DNA from 2 places in the Bariatricus sp. SGI.161 genome. Region 2 is predicted to be linked to the other one. Evidence: riboswitches for the same ligand, from Rfam matches in the RefSeq annotation. Region 2 holds a riboswitch; the other holds the start of a gene.
The links. A riboswitch is a leader RNA that binds a small molecule or an ion and turns the genes downstream of it on or off. The one in region 2 is predicted to bind glycine.

Region 1 (7,280 bases), on a different contig from region 2:
CGTCTCAGCGTACCGGAAGGTTTTCTTGCAATTGATGGTATTCTTGATCTGTGCCTGAATGTAGTAGATGGTTTGGTGGTATATCCAAAGGTGATTGAGAAACGACTTATGTCTGAACTCCCGTTTATGGCAACAGAGAATATTATGATGGATGCTGTGAAAGCTGGTGGCGACAGACAGGAACTTCATGAAAGAATTCGTGAGTTGTCAATGGAAGCAGGCCGTAATGTGAAAGAAAAAGGGCTGGATAATAATCTTCTCGAACTGATTGCGGCTGATCCGGCATTCAATCTGACATTGGATGAGCTGAAGAAAACAATGGATCCGGCAAAATATACAGGTCGTGCATCTGTGCAGGTAGAAGCGTTCCTTGAAAATGTTGTGAAACCGGTTCTGGATGCCAATGAGGATGTCCTTGGTATGACTGCGGAAATCAATGTTTAATATTACCAAAAAATAAAAAATCAAGTGTTTTTTTGAAAAATCTTAAATGGCGTAAACGGCGTGTTTACGCCGTTTTTTTGTTGGGTAATGACTGACGAAAGTCATAAAATGGCAAAAGTGACGAAAATTCTTCAAAATTCTCTGCAATTATTGAAGAAAAAAGAGGTGAGTGATATTATAGACACATCGAATAATGTTATTCAAAATATCAATACAATGAAGGGGGTCATGTTGTGGAGGCAGCATTAAATAACATTTTTTCAACTATTGGCAGTTATCTTTCAAACTACATTCTGATCGTAGCACTTTTGGGTGGCGGTATCTGGTTTACTGTGAAGCTCGGATTCATTCAGATAAAGGGCTTCGGCGAGGGAATGAGAAGAACATTTGGTGGACTTTTCGGTAAAAAAGGTGAGGCAGGAAATGATGGTATGTCTTCTTTCCAGGCACTGGCTACAGCCATTGCGGCTCAGGTAGGTACTGGTAATATCGCCGGTGCGGCAACGGCGCTTGCAGTCGGTGGACCGGGAGCAATCTTCTGGATGTGGATTGCAGCATTCCTTGGAATGGCAACAATCTATGCAGAGGCAGTTATGGCACAGAAATATAAGAAGATTGGTGATGACGGAGTTGTGACAGGTGGTCCTGTTTACTATATTCGTGCAGCATTTCAAGGACCATTTGGCAAGTTCCTTGCAGGTGCATTTGCAATCCTGATTGTGCTTGCGCTTGGTTTCATGGGTAATGCTGTGCAGTCCAATTCTATTGCGGCAGCATGGAATACAGCATTTGGAATCCCAAAATGGGTTATGGGTGCTATTCTTGCAGTTGTAGCTCTGTTTGTGTTTGTTGGAGGCATGGGACGTATTGCTAAGATTACTGAGATGATTGTTCCGGCTATGGCAGCACTTTATATTATAGGTTCATTGATTGTCATTATCTATAATTTTAAAGAGATTCCTTATGCGTTCAAATCTATTATTGTAGGTGCGTTTGCACCGTCTGCGGTTGTCGGTGGTGCGGCTGGTGCAACAATCAAGCTTGCACTGACAAAGGGTGTTGCAAGAGGTTTGTTCTCTAATGAGGCTGGTATGGGTTCAACACCTCATGCTCATGCCGTGGCAAAAGTAAATCATCCGGTAGAGCAGGGGTTTGTGGCTATGATCGGTGTGTTTATTGATACATTCATAATTCTGAACCTGACAGCTCTCGTAATTATTACAACACATTCTATTCCGACTGGACTTACCGGAGCAGAGTTAAGCCAGTATGCATTCTCAACATTATATGGAAAAGGTGGAGATATCTTTATTGCTGTATGTATGTTGTTCTTTGCTTTTTCTACTATCCTTGGATGGTATTTCTTTGGACAGGCCAATATCAAGTATCTTTTTGGAGCAAAAGCAGTAAAAGTGTATTCTGTGGTTGTGGCGGTTTGCGTGTTCCTTGGATCACTTGCAGAGGTTGAGCTTGTATGGACAATGCAGGATTGTTTCAACTCCCTGATGGTTATTCCGAACATTCTTGCACTGTTTGCACTTAGCGGAGTGATTAAAGAAGTGCATAATGATTACTTTAAAAATAAAAAGAATAAATAACTATTCGTTATTTCTATAGAAAGTAATGAGAATTTTTGTTGATAAGAATAGAAAGCTTCAATAATTGCAAAGGACAAAATCAACAAAAAAAGAAGTAAATATTGGTGCAATGTGCATAAAATAATTTAATTTTAAGATAGCGGTTGCAAAAAAAATAACAATACGCTATTATAGATATAGGCAATTGAATATATTCAGGAATTCGATAAATCATGTCGAGTATTGAATGAGAATATATTGAAAATGTCTATACATAAAATATAAGAGTGGGATGATATTTTCCAAGAGAGAGTCAGGTTTTTGACCGCCGAAGAGGCAAACCTTATATAAAGTGGTGAATGTATATGAGGCGAAACTTTCAGGCAAAAGGACTGGAGAATGTACCACATTCTGAATCTTGTGCTGTATGATAAAGCTTTATAAGGAATACATTATCAGGGCAAAAGACAGAAAAGGACGATTACGCACATGGTTGTGTTTGAATCGTCCTTTTTTAATTGCTATGCATTTAGTATGATTTTTCATATGGGCTGGCAGATTGACTGAAAGGAGAAAGTGGAACGTGAATCAAAAGAAATACATCATTATAACGAATAATCCACTGGTTTTTGATAAGCTTAAGGAGACGCACAACGTAGAATACAAGGAGATTTCTTACGAAGAGATTCTAAAAGAAGTCAGAGACAGAATCCACGAAGGTCATTTGCTTCTGACGCATCCATTGTCGGGGAGCGTGAAGCCTAATGAAACACCATACAAATCCATAATGATTACGGAGGGAAAGGGGGAGATCGACGAGAGGTCTCTTACGTTGATTGAAAACGCCATACAAGCGTGCCAGAAGTTTGAGTTTAAATCAGACAAATATAAAGCTTCGGTATATGACGATTTTCAGTTGATTGACTGGACCTTGCTGGAAAGTGGAATGGCATCGGCTGATGCGTGGTAGGTCATAAGTGAGGTTGTAAAAGCGTTAAAGCTTACACAATAATATCAAATTTCTTGAAGGAGGGAACTACAAGTGAGATTAGAAATGGGACACATTTACATTAAGGATATTCAGTTCGCAGCTGAGTCTAAGATTGAAGACGGAATCCTTTATGTATCCGAAGAAGCCGTTAAGGCTGTCGCTCTTGAGGATGAGAAGATTAAGAGCGTATCATTTGACATTGCAAAACCAGGTGAGTCAGTAAGAATTACACCAGTTAAAGACGTAATCGAACCAAGAGTTAAAGTTGAAGGAAGAGGGGGAATCTTCCCAGGCGTTATCTCTAAGGTTGATACAGTTGGTGAAGGAAAAACTTATGCATTAAAAGGAATGGCTGTAGTAACAGCAGGTAAGATCGTTGGTTTCCAGGAAGGTATCATTGATATGACAGGTCCGGGAGCTGACTATACACCTTTCTCAAAGACCTTGAACCTGGTAATGGTATGTGAACCAGTTGATGGAATCAAACAGCATGATTATGAGAAGGCTGTTCGTTTCGCAGGATTCAGAGTTGCAGTTTATATTGGGGAATTAGCTCGTGACTTGACACCTGATGAGACAAAAGTATATGAGACATGCACAATTAAAGAAGGTATGGAAAAATATCCAGATCTTCCAAGAGTTGCATATGTTCAGATGCTTCAGAGTCAGGGATTATTACATGACACATATGTATATGGTGTGGATGCAAAGAAAATCGTTCCTACAATCTTAAGCCCAACAGAGATTATGGACGGTGCAATCGTATCTGGTAACTGTGTGTCTGCTTGTGATAAAAACCCTACATATGTACACTTGAACAATCCAGTTGTACATGATCTGTTTGAACAGCACGGAAAAACATTAAACTTTGTATGCCAGATCATCACAAATGAAAATGTATACCTGGCAGATAAACAGCGTTCTTCTGATTGGACAGCTAAGCTGTGTAAGATGTTGGATCTGGATGGCGTTATTGTATCTCAGGAAGGATTTGGTAACCCAGATACAGACCTTATCATGAACTGTAAGAAGATCGAAGCTGAAGGTGTTAAAACTGTAATCATTACAGATGAATATGCTGGACGTGATGGAAAGTCTCAGTCATTGGCTGATGCTGATGCAGCTGCAGATGCAGTAGTAACTGGCGGAAATGCAAACCAGGTAATTATCCTGCCAAAACTTGATAAAGTAATTGGAACTTTGGATTATGTAACCAAGATTGCCGGAGCAAGTGAAGAGACACTTCGCGAAGATGGATCTCTGGAAGTTGAGCTTCAGGTACTCACAGGTGCAACTAATGAGACCGGTTTCAATAAGCTGAGCGCAAGATAGGAAGGGAGGATAATATAATGGCTAAATTAAAAGTTGTTCATTACATCAATCAGTTCTTTGCACAGATTGGTGGAGAAGAGAAAGCAGATTATCCGGCTGAGATTCGTGTTGGCGAGATCGTTGGACCGGGTATGGCATTGACACAGAATTTTGGGGATGAAGCAGAGATTATTGCTACAATCGTTTGTGGTGACTCTTACTTTAATGAGAACCTTGATAAAGCAAAAGCTGATATCCTCGCTATGGTAAAAGAGCAGAATCCAGATGTATTCGTTGCTGGTCCTGCATTTAACGCTGGACGTTATGGTGTTGCTTGCGGAACTATCGCAGCAGCAGTTCAGGAAGAACTTGGAATTCCGGCTGTAACTGGTATGTATGTTGAAAATCCAGGTGCTGATATGTTCAAAGATAAGGTATATATTGTATCTACAAAGAACAGTGCAGCAGGTATGAGAGATGCTATTAAAAAATTAGCTCCTCTTGCATTAAAAGTTGGAAAAGGTGAGCCGATTGGCGCTTCTTGTGAAGAAGGATATATTCCAAATGGTGTTCGTGTGAACTTCTTTGAAAAAGAAAGAGGATCTCAGAGAGCTGTTAAGATGCTTATCAAGAAATTGGCTGACAAACCGTTTGTTACAGAATATCCAATGCCTGACTTCGATAGAGTAGCTCCGAATCCGGCAGTAAAAGATCTTGCTCATGCTAAGATCGCTCTGGTTACTTCTGGTGGTATTGTACCAAAAGGAAATCCAGATCATATTGAAAGTTCAAGTGCATCTCACTATGGTGAGTATGATATCGCTGGTGTTATGGATCTTACCGAAGAGACATATGAAACCGCTCATGGTGGATATGACCCAGTATATGCAAACGAAGACTCTGACCGTGTATTGCCGGTTGATGTACTTCGTGACATGGAAAAAGAAGGAATTATTGGAGAACTGCATCACCTGTTCTACACAACAACAGGAAATGGTACAGCCGTTGCTTCAGCAAAAGCATTTGCAGCAGAATTTTCTCAGAAATTACTGGCTGACGGTGTAGACGCAGTAATCCTTACCTCTACTTGAGGTACCTGTACTCGTTGCGGTGCAACGATGGTTAAAGAGATAGAGAGAGCTGGTATCCCAGTTGTACATATCTGTACAGTAACTCCTATTTCTATGACAGTTGGTGCGAACAGAATCGTTCCGGCTATCGCAATTCCACATCCTCTTGGAAATCCAGCACTGGATAAAGATGAGGAAAAAGCACTTCGTCGTCGTATTGTTGAAAAAGCTTTGAATGCTCTTACAACAGAAGTAGACGATCAGACAATTTTCGACTAGGTGTTACCTTATATTAAAGGAGAATAACAAAAATGGATAAGATTTATGATGTTATTGTCCTGGGTGCAGGTCCTGCTGGTTTAGCAGCAGGACTGTATGCAGGAAGAAGCCGTCTTTCTGTTCTGATTATTGAAAAAGGTCAGGATGGCGGACAGATTGCAATTACAGATGAGATAGAAAACTATCCGGGACAGATCGTAGAAGGCGAATCAGGTCCATCCTTGATTGCAAGAATGACAGAGCAGGCTGCAAAATTTGGAGCAGAGCGTGTGTCTGATACAATCAAAGAAGTAGAACTTGAGGGCGAGATCAAAGTCCTGAAGAGCGCAAAAGAAGAGTACAAAGGAAGAAATGTAATCATTGCTACCGGTGCTCATGCACGTCCGATCGGATGTAAAGGTGAAGCTGAATTCACAGGAAAAGGTGTTTCCTATTGCGCTACATGTGATGCAAACTTCTTCGAAGATTTTGAAGTATATGTAGTAGGTGGTGGAGATTCCGCTGTAGAAGAAGCTATGTATCTTACAAAATTTGCAAGAAAAGTTACGATCATTCACAGACGTAATGAACTTCGTGCTGCAAAATCTATTCAGGAAAAAGCATTCAAGAATCCAAAACTTAACTTTATGTGGGATTCTGTAGTTGAAGAAGTTGGAGGAGATGATATCCTTCAGTGGATGAAAGTGAAGAATGTAAAGACTGGCGAGATCACTACAGTAGAAGCTGATGAAGAAGACGGAATGTTCGGTGTGTTTGGATTTATCGGTACTGTTCCGAATACCAAACCATTTGAAGGAATCATTGACATGGATGAACGTGGATATATCAAGACGGATGCTGATATGCATACAAACATCCCAGGTGTATATGCAGCAGGTGATGTTCGTGTCAAGAGTTTAAGACAGGTTGTAACTGCAGCAGCTGATGGAGCAATCGCAGCTGTTCAGGTAGAAAGAAGCATGTCTGATTACTTCTAGATTATATAGCCGGAGAAAAGTAAATCGCGGTGCGAAGCGGCGCATGGTCATATAGTGACGCCTTTTGGTTCTTCCGGGTTATATAAAAAGCAACATAATAAAAGGAGGATGATACCAATGTTAGATTTGGATAAGACAAACTTTCAGGCTGAAGTATTAGAGGCAGAAGGTTATGTATTTGTAGATTTTTATGGAGATGGATGTGTTCCATGCCAGGCTCTGATGCCAAAGGTACACGAGTTTGCTGAAACATATGGAGATAAATTAAAATTCACATCTCTGAACACAACAAAGGCACGTCGTCTGGCAATCAGTCAGAAGATTCTTGGCCTTCCGGTTATGGCTATTTACAAAGACGGAGAGAAGATCGACGAAGTTGTAAAGGAAGAAGCAACACCGGAAAGTATTGAAGCGATGATTCAGAAATATATCTAAGAGATATTTCTTGATCATATAACATGTTTTTTACCACTTAAGAAAGGAGAAAGCATAATTATGGCTATTTTAGAAGGGAAAAAAGCAATAATTATCGGAGACCGTGATGGAATTCCGGGACCAGCTATCGCTGAATGCGTAAAGACTGCTGGTGCTGAGATCGTATTTTCATCAACGGAATGTTTCGTCTGAACGA
Region 2 (7,280 bases):
GGATCGCTATGGTTCTGATAAGCCGGATGTCCGCTTTGGCATGGAACTTACCAACGTTACAGAGGTAGTAAAGGACTGTGAATTCGTTGTATTCAAAGGTGCTATTGAAAATGGCGGAACAGTTCGTGGTATTAACGCTAAAGGACAAGGCGAGATGCCGCGTAAGAAGATTGATAAACTGGTATCCTTTGCGAAGGATTATGGCGCAAAAGGACTTGCTTATATTGCAATTCAGTCAGATGGAACAGTCAAATCATCTTTTGCCAAATTCATGAAAGAAGAAGAGATGACAGCTCTGATCGATGCTATGGACGGAGAAAATGGAGATTTGTTACTCTTTGCGGCAGATAAAAATAAAGTCGTATGGGATGTTCTTGGTGCGCTTCGTCTGGAGCTTGCACGTCAGATGGATCTGTTAGACAAGAATGAGTACAAATTCCTGTGGATCACAGAGTTCCCATTGTTAGAGTGGAACGAAGAGCAGAATCGCTATACGGCAATGCACCATCCATTTACAATGCCGATGGAAGAAGACCTTCCATACATTGACACTGATCCGGGACGTGTACGTGCAAAAGCTTATGATATTACCCTGAATGGAAATGAGATCGGCGGTGGAAGTGTTAGAATCTTCAATCCTGAGGTTCAGAGCAAGATGTTCGAAGTGCTTGGATTTACACCGGAGCAGGCTCAGGAGCAGTTTGGCTTCCTGTTAACTGCGTTCAAATACGGTGTTCCGCCACATGCAGGGCTGGCTTATGGTCTTGACAGACTGGTCATGCTGATGGCTAAGCAGGACAGCATCCGTGATGTCATTGCATTCCCGAAGGTAAAGGACGCATCTGATCTGATGACAGAGGCCCCGACAACAGTTGCACAGGAGCAGTTGGATGAACTGGGCCTTCAGATTGTGGAAACAGAATAGAAATGTTATATTTTCAAATAAAGATGGGAGGATCACAACCTCCCATCTTAATCTCTAAAAAGAGTTTATACCTTTTTCAAATAACAAAAAACTTGAAATTCGTTAGAATTTCAAGTTTTTTTAGAGCGACAGACGGGGTTCGAACCCGCGACCCCGACCTTGGCAAGGTCGTACTCTACCAACTGAGCCACTGTCGCATTTTTTATGTTTTGTGTTCCTCAGAACAATAAATAATATACTACAAGAATGTTTATCTGTCAACACCTTTTTTCAAAAATATTGAAAAAATTTCGAAAATCTAAAATTTGAAAAAATAATATATATTGTGGTATACTAGTGCAGTATGAAAGTGAAAACAGATAAAGGAAGTGGAGAGATGAACGAACAGCAGACAATTAAAATAGGCTTACTGGGACTCGGTACAGTTGGCAGCGGAGTTTATAAGATTATAGAGCGCCAGAAAGAAGAGATGGTCAAGAAAACAGGTGCCCGTCTGGAAATAGCAGGTATTTTGGTTCATAATCTGAATAAAGTAAGAGACGGTGTGGATACATTTCTTTTGACGGATCGATGGGAAGATATCATTAATAATGATGAGATTTCCATTGTCATTGAGGTGATGGGTGGAATTGAACCTGCGAAGACGATGATTCTGGAGGCATTAAATTCCGGAAAGAATGTGGTGACGGCGAACAAAGATCTGGTCGCAGAGTATGGAAGAGAACTTCTGGATGCGGCAGAGAATAATGGCGTGGATTTCCTTTTTGAAGCAGCGGTGGCCGGAGGTATCCCGATCATTCGTCCATTGAAGCAGTGTCTGGCTGCAAATGAAATGGATGAAGTGATCGGAATTGTCAATGGAACGACCAATTATATCCTGACAAAGATGTTTGAAGAAGGAATGGATTTTGATGAAGCACTGGCAAAAGCGACGGAACTTGGTTATGCAGAGGCAGATCCGACTGCAGATATCGAGGGACTGGATGCAGGAAGAAAAGTTGCGATTATGGCTTCCATCGCGTTCCATTCCAGAGTGACATTTTCCGATGTATATACGGAAGGCATTACGAAGATCTCTGCAAGGGATATCAATTATGCAAAGGAATTTGGCAATGTGATCAAGTTACTGGGGGTTGCACATAATACAGAAGATGGTATTGAGGTATCTGTACATCCGATGATGATTCCTCAGGAGCATCCTCTTGCATCAGTAAGAGATTCCTTCAATGCAGTATTCGTACATGGAGATGCAGTGGATGATGTCATGTTCTACGGACGTGGTGCCGGAGAATTTCCAACGGCCAGTGCCATTATGGGAGATGTCATTGATGTGGTGAGAGATATTCAGTATCACTGCACCGGAAGAATCAGCTGTACTTGTTACCGTGAGACGAAGGTGAAGGAATTTCGTGAGGTAAAGAATAAGTTTTTCCTGCGCATGCAGGTGGATAATAAACCGGGGGTTCTGGCAGCAATCGCCAGTGTATTTGGCGTGCATCAGGTCAGTATCTCGAAAGTAATCCAGAAAATCATTACGGACGGGGTCGCTGAACTGGTTATCGTGACAGAAGCAGTAAAGGAATATCATATGGAGGATGCTCTGGAGCATCTCAAAGATATGGAGACTACTCGTGAAATCAGCAGCGTGATCAGGGAATACTAGGAATTATGAATGAAAGAAGAAATATAATGAATCCGCTGGCAACAGAGCGTATTGAGAAATTAATTGCAAAATTTGCAATCCCCGCCATCATCAGTATGCTGGTGAGTTCCCTATATAATATCGTGGACCAGATCTTTATCGGACAGGGAGTTGGAATGCTGGGAAATGCGGCCACTAATATTGCATTTCCGATTTCTATTATCTGTACGGCAACGGCTCTTTTGTTGGGGATCGGAAGCGCATCTAATTTTAATCTAAAGTCAGGAGCCGGTGAATCAGAAGAAGCAAGCAAGATTGTCGGGACTGGCCTTGCAATGCTGGTTATCTGCGGTGTGATCATTGCTGTGGTTGTATTATTTTTTTTGGATCCTCTTCTACAGTTATTCGGAGTGACACCGGATGTATTGCCATATGCACAGGATTATACAGGAATTACAGCGTTTGGAATCCCGTTTCTGATTCTGACAACAGGTGGCAATCATCTGATCCGGGCAGACAGAAGTCCGACTTATTCCATGGCATGCATGTTGACTGGGGCAATTATCAATACGATATTGGATCCTCTGTTTATCTTTGGATTTCACTGGGGAATTAAAGGAGCAGCCTGGGCCACTATTATTGGGCAGATTATATCAGGGATTCTGGTAATCGTGTATTTCCTACGGTTTCGAAAATTAGAACTGAGTTGGTCAATGCTCCGTCCAAAAGGGAAGTACCTGAGAGCCATTGTCTCCCTGGGAATGGCGTCCTGCATTAACCAGATTGCTATGGCGATTGTTCAGATCGTGATGAATAATACTTTGCGGCATTATGGCGCAGAGTCTATGTATGGAACCGATATTCCGCTTGCCTGTGTAGGAGTTATTTCAAAGGTAAATATGGTCTTTATGGCCATCTGTATTGGAATCTCTCAGGGATGTCAGCCAATCTGGGGATTTAATTATGGAGCAGGACAGTATGACCGGGTAAAACAGACTTACAAGAAAGCATTTCAGATATCTTTGACAATAGGCATCATTTTCTTTTTATGCTTTCAGCTCTTTCCGCGGCAGCTGGTCAGCATATTTGGTACCGGAAGTGAAGAATACTTCCGGTTTGCAGAAAGATATTTTCGCATCTTTATGCTCATGACATTTATCAATGGAATTCAGCCGATGTCTTCCGGATTCTTTACGTCCATCGGGAAGGCGAAACTGGGGATTGTAGTATCACTGACGAGGCAGATTATCTTCCTACTTCCGTTGATTTTAATCTTCCCACTCTTTATGGGAATTGATGGAGTAATGTATGCGGGGCCGATTGCAGATGGAGCTGCAGCTGTCGTTGCAATCGGATATTCTGTCCGCGAATTGAAAAAATTTCGTGAAGATGGAATATAAAAAATTATAATGTATTCATTGAAAAAATAAATAATCAACCATCAGAGTAACTTGTTGAAAAGCCTGAGTTTATGGGGATTGTTCCTGATATGTGAAAAATGCAACAAAATTGTGAATATAATAACCGGATTGTTGTAAATTACACACAAAAAATCGCGTTGACAAAGAAAAAATCGACGGATATAATAAGGAAAAATAAAAAACAAGAAGTTGGCTGATGGATTCGAGAGAGATTCTGGTTCTTGTTATCAGAACGCCGAAGGGGCAAGAGGAAAATTGAAACTCTCAGGCAAAAGGAATCGAATCCGGACAATACTCTGAAGGACAAACGACAGGGGACTGTGCGATCCAGATGGATCATGCAGTCCTTTTTCTCTTGTTTGACAGAAGAAAGCTGTTAAAGAAGGAGGAGCAAAAATGGAATTGAAAACCCCATTATATGATGCACATGTGAAAGCCGGAGGAAAGATCGTACCATTTGGCGGATATTTACTGCCGGTACAGTATGGAACCGGAGTGATCAAAGAACATATGGCTGTCCGCACACAAGCCGGATTATTTGATGTATCTCACATGGGTGAAGTGCTGTGTGAAGGAAAAGATGCACTCCAGAATCTTCAGATGATTCTGACGAACAATTTTGACAATATGGTAGACGGTCAGGCAAGATATAGCCCGATGTGCAATGAGAATGGCGGTACAGTGGATGATCTGATTGTATATAAGAAATCAGATGACCATTACTTTATCGTAGTAAATGCAGCAAATAAAGATAAGGATTATCAGTGGATGTTGGATCACCAGTTTGGAGAAGTGATATTTACTGATGTGTCAGAGCAGTATGTACAGCTGGCATTGCAGGGACCAAAAGCAATGGAGATCTTAAAAAAGCTTACGGCGGAAGAGAATATTCCAAAGAAGTATTATCATGCTGTGTTTGATACAGAAGTTGCCGGAATTCCTTGTATTATTTCTAAGACTGGATACACAGGAGAAGATGGAGTAGAGCTTTATCTTGACAGCAGCAATGCTGAGAAAATGTGGGATGCTCTTCTGGAAGCCGGAAAAGAAGACGGTTTGATTCCATGTGGACTGGGAGCAAGAGATACCCTTCGCATGGAAGCAGCAATGCCTCTCTATGGTCATGAGATGGACGATACAGTATCTCCATTAGAGACAGGACTGGGTTTTGCAGTAAAGATGAAGAAAGATGACTTTATCGGCAAAGCGGCATTAGAAGAGAAGGAAGCACCTCAGAGAACACGTATCGGCCTGAAAGTAACCGGACGTGGAATTATCAGAGAGCATCAGGAAGTATTTAAAGATGGAGAAAAGATTGGTCTTACTACTTCCGGAACGCACTGTCCATATCTTGGATATCCAATCGCAATGGCACTGGTTGCAGAAGGCAGTGCAGAATTGGGTGATAAGGTAGAGGTCGAAGTAAGAGGCCGAAAAGTAGAAGCAGAAGTGGTGGCACTTCCATTCTATAAAAGAAGTAAATAATAAATAAAAAGCCAATATAAAAAAAGGAGATAAAACGATGGAATTAAGAGAAGAATTATTGTATTCAAAGTCACACGAATGGGTAAAGGAAGAAGGAGATGTTGCTGTGATTGGTCTTACAGACTATGCACAGTCTGAACTTGGAGACCTGGTATTTGTCAATCTTCCGGAAGAGGGAGACGAGATCTCTGTAGGCGAAGCATTTTCAGATGTTGAATCTGTTAAAGCAGTATCTGATGTGTATGCACCGGTTTCCGGAACTGTATGTGAGATTAACGAAGAACTCATGGATGCTCCAGAAAAGATTAATGAGGCACCATATGAAGCATGGTTTGTAAAAGTGAAAGATATTACAGAAAAGGAAGAACTCTTATCTGCAGAAGAATATAAGGCATTTGTAGAGAGTGAACAGGCATAATAGAACAGATTAAGGAAAGGCGGTGACGCTTTATGGGAAATTATATTCCGGGTACAAAGCAGGAACAGAAAGAGATGCTTGCGGAGATTGGCTTTGGATCTATGGAAGAATTGTTTGGGCATATTCCAGATGAAGTAAAAGTAAAAGGTGGACTTAAGATTCCGGAAGGAATGTCTGAACTGGAAGTCCGTAAAAAAGTAACGCAGATGGCAGAGAAAAATAAAGTATTTCCTGTGATTTTCCGTGGCGCAGGAGCATACAGACATTTTATACCATCGGTTGTAAAAAGTGTGATATCAAAAGAAAATCTGTTGACGGCATATACGCCATATCAGGCAGAGATCAGTCAGGGAATCCTGCAGTCTATTTTTGAATATCAGACGATGATCTGTGAACTTACAGGAATGGATACTTCGAACGCATCTGTCTATGACGGCGCAACTGCAGCGGCAGAAGGAATTGCAATGTGTCGGGAAAGAAAGAGAAAGAAAGCACTTATTTCTGAGACTACAGATCCGAAGGTATTAGAAACAGTGAAGACCTATTGCTTTGGAAATGGTATGGATCTGGTTATGATCCCTTCGAAGGATGGTCTTACAGATGTAGATGCACTTCGTGAACTGATCGATGACACTACGGCCTGTGTATATATTCAGCATCCAAACTACTATGGAAGTCTGGAAGACGCACAGGCTATCGGTGAGATTGTACATGAAGCAGGAGCAAAATATATCATGGGTGTGAATCCAATCTCTCTTGGAATCATCAAGACACCAAAAGAATATGGAGCAGATGTGGCAGTCGGAGAGGGACAGCCTCTGGGTCTTCCACTTGCATTTGGCGGCCCGTATGTTGGATTTATGGCATGTGTATCAGCCATGACAAGAAAGCTTCCGGGAAGAATCGTAGGACAGACAACGGATCATAATGGAAAAGTTGGATATGTACTGACTCTACAGGCAAGAGAACAGCATATCCGCAGAGAAAAAGCATCCAGCAATATCTGTTCTAATCAGGCGCTGTGTGCGCTGGCGGTTGGAGTATATCTGGCGTCTGTAGGCGGCGAAGGATTGAAAAATGTTGCAACACAATGTACTTCAAAGGCTCATTACATGGCAAAAGAATTGGAGAAAGCCGGTTATCAGATTGAGAACAAAGGCGAATATTTCCATGAGTTTGTGACTGTATCAGATGTTCCTTCTGAAAAGGTATTGAATGCACTGGAACAAGAAGGAATCCTCGGAGGATATCCATTGGATGAACATAGAATTTTGTGGTGCTGCACCGAGATGAACAGTAAAGAAGACATTGACAGAGCAGTTGCCATCATAAAGGAGGTGTAATGGATGTTAATATTTGAGAAAGGAAAAGAAGGAAGAGGACTGAGTC

Region 1: linked by a shared signal. The riboswitch ahead of ACQRBH_RS00400 (GrdX family protein) and the one ahead of gcvT (glycine cleavage system aminomethyltransferase GcvT) in region 2 are both predicted to bind glycine.

The regions. Positions count from the first base shown of each region.
Region 1 covers NZ_JBNPLX010000001.1:82,412-89,691, reverse strand. The annotation lists gene purB (adenylosuccinate lyase) at 1-444, shown strand, start outside; gene ACQRBH_RS00405 (alanine/glycine:cation symporter family protein) at 678-2,042, shown strand; glycine riboswitch at 2,315-2,426, shown strand; gene ACQRBH_RS00400 (GrdX family protein) at 2,605-2,991, shown strand; gene ACQRBH_RS00395 (glycine/sarcosine/betaine reductase component B subunit) at 3,064-4,344, shown strand; gene grdB (glycine reductase complex selenoprotein B) at 4,362-5,672, shown strand; gene trxB (thioredoxin-disulfide reductase) at 5,705-6,649, shown strand; gene trxA (thioredoxin TrxA) at 6,767-7,084, shown strand; gene grdA (glycine/sarcosine/betaine reductase complex selenoprotein A) at 7,145-7,280, shown strand, end outside.
Region 2 covers NZ_JBNPLX010000005.1:73,625-80,904, reverse strand. The annotation lists gene aspS (aspartate--tRNA ligase) at 1-925, shown strand, start outside; tRNA gene ACQRBH_RS04440 (tRNA-Gly) at 1,050-1,122, opposite strand; gene ACQRBH_RS04435 (homoserine dehydrogenase) at 1,302-2,588, shown strand; gene ACQRBH_RS04430 (MATE family efflux transporter) at 2,594-3,967, shown strand; glycine riboswitch at 4,182-4,279, shown strand; gene gcvT (glycine cleavage system aminomethyltransferase GcvT) at 4,385-5,473, shown strand; gene gcvH (glycine cleavage system protein GcvH) at 5,511-5,891, shown strand; gene gcvPA (aminomethyl-transferring glycine dehydrogenase subunit GcvPA) at 5,924-7,234, shown strand; gene gcvPB (aminomethyl-transferring glycine dehydrogenase subunit GcvPB) at 7,238-7,280, shown strand, end outside.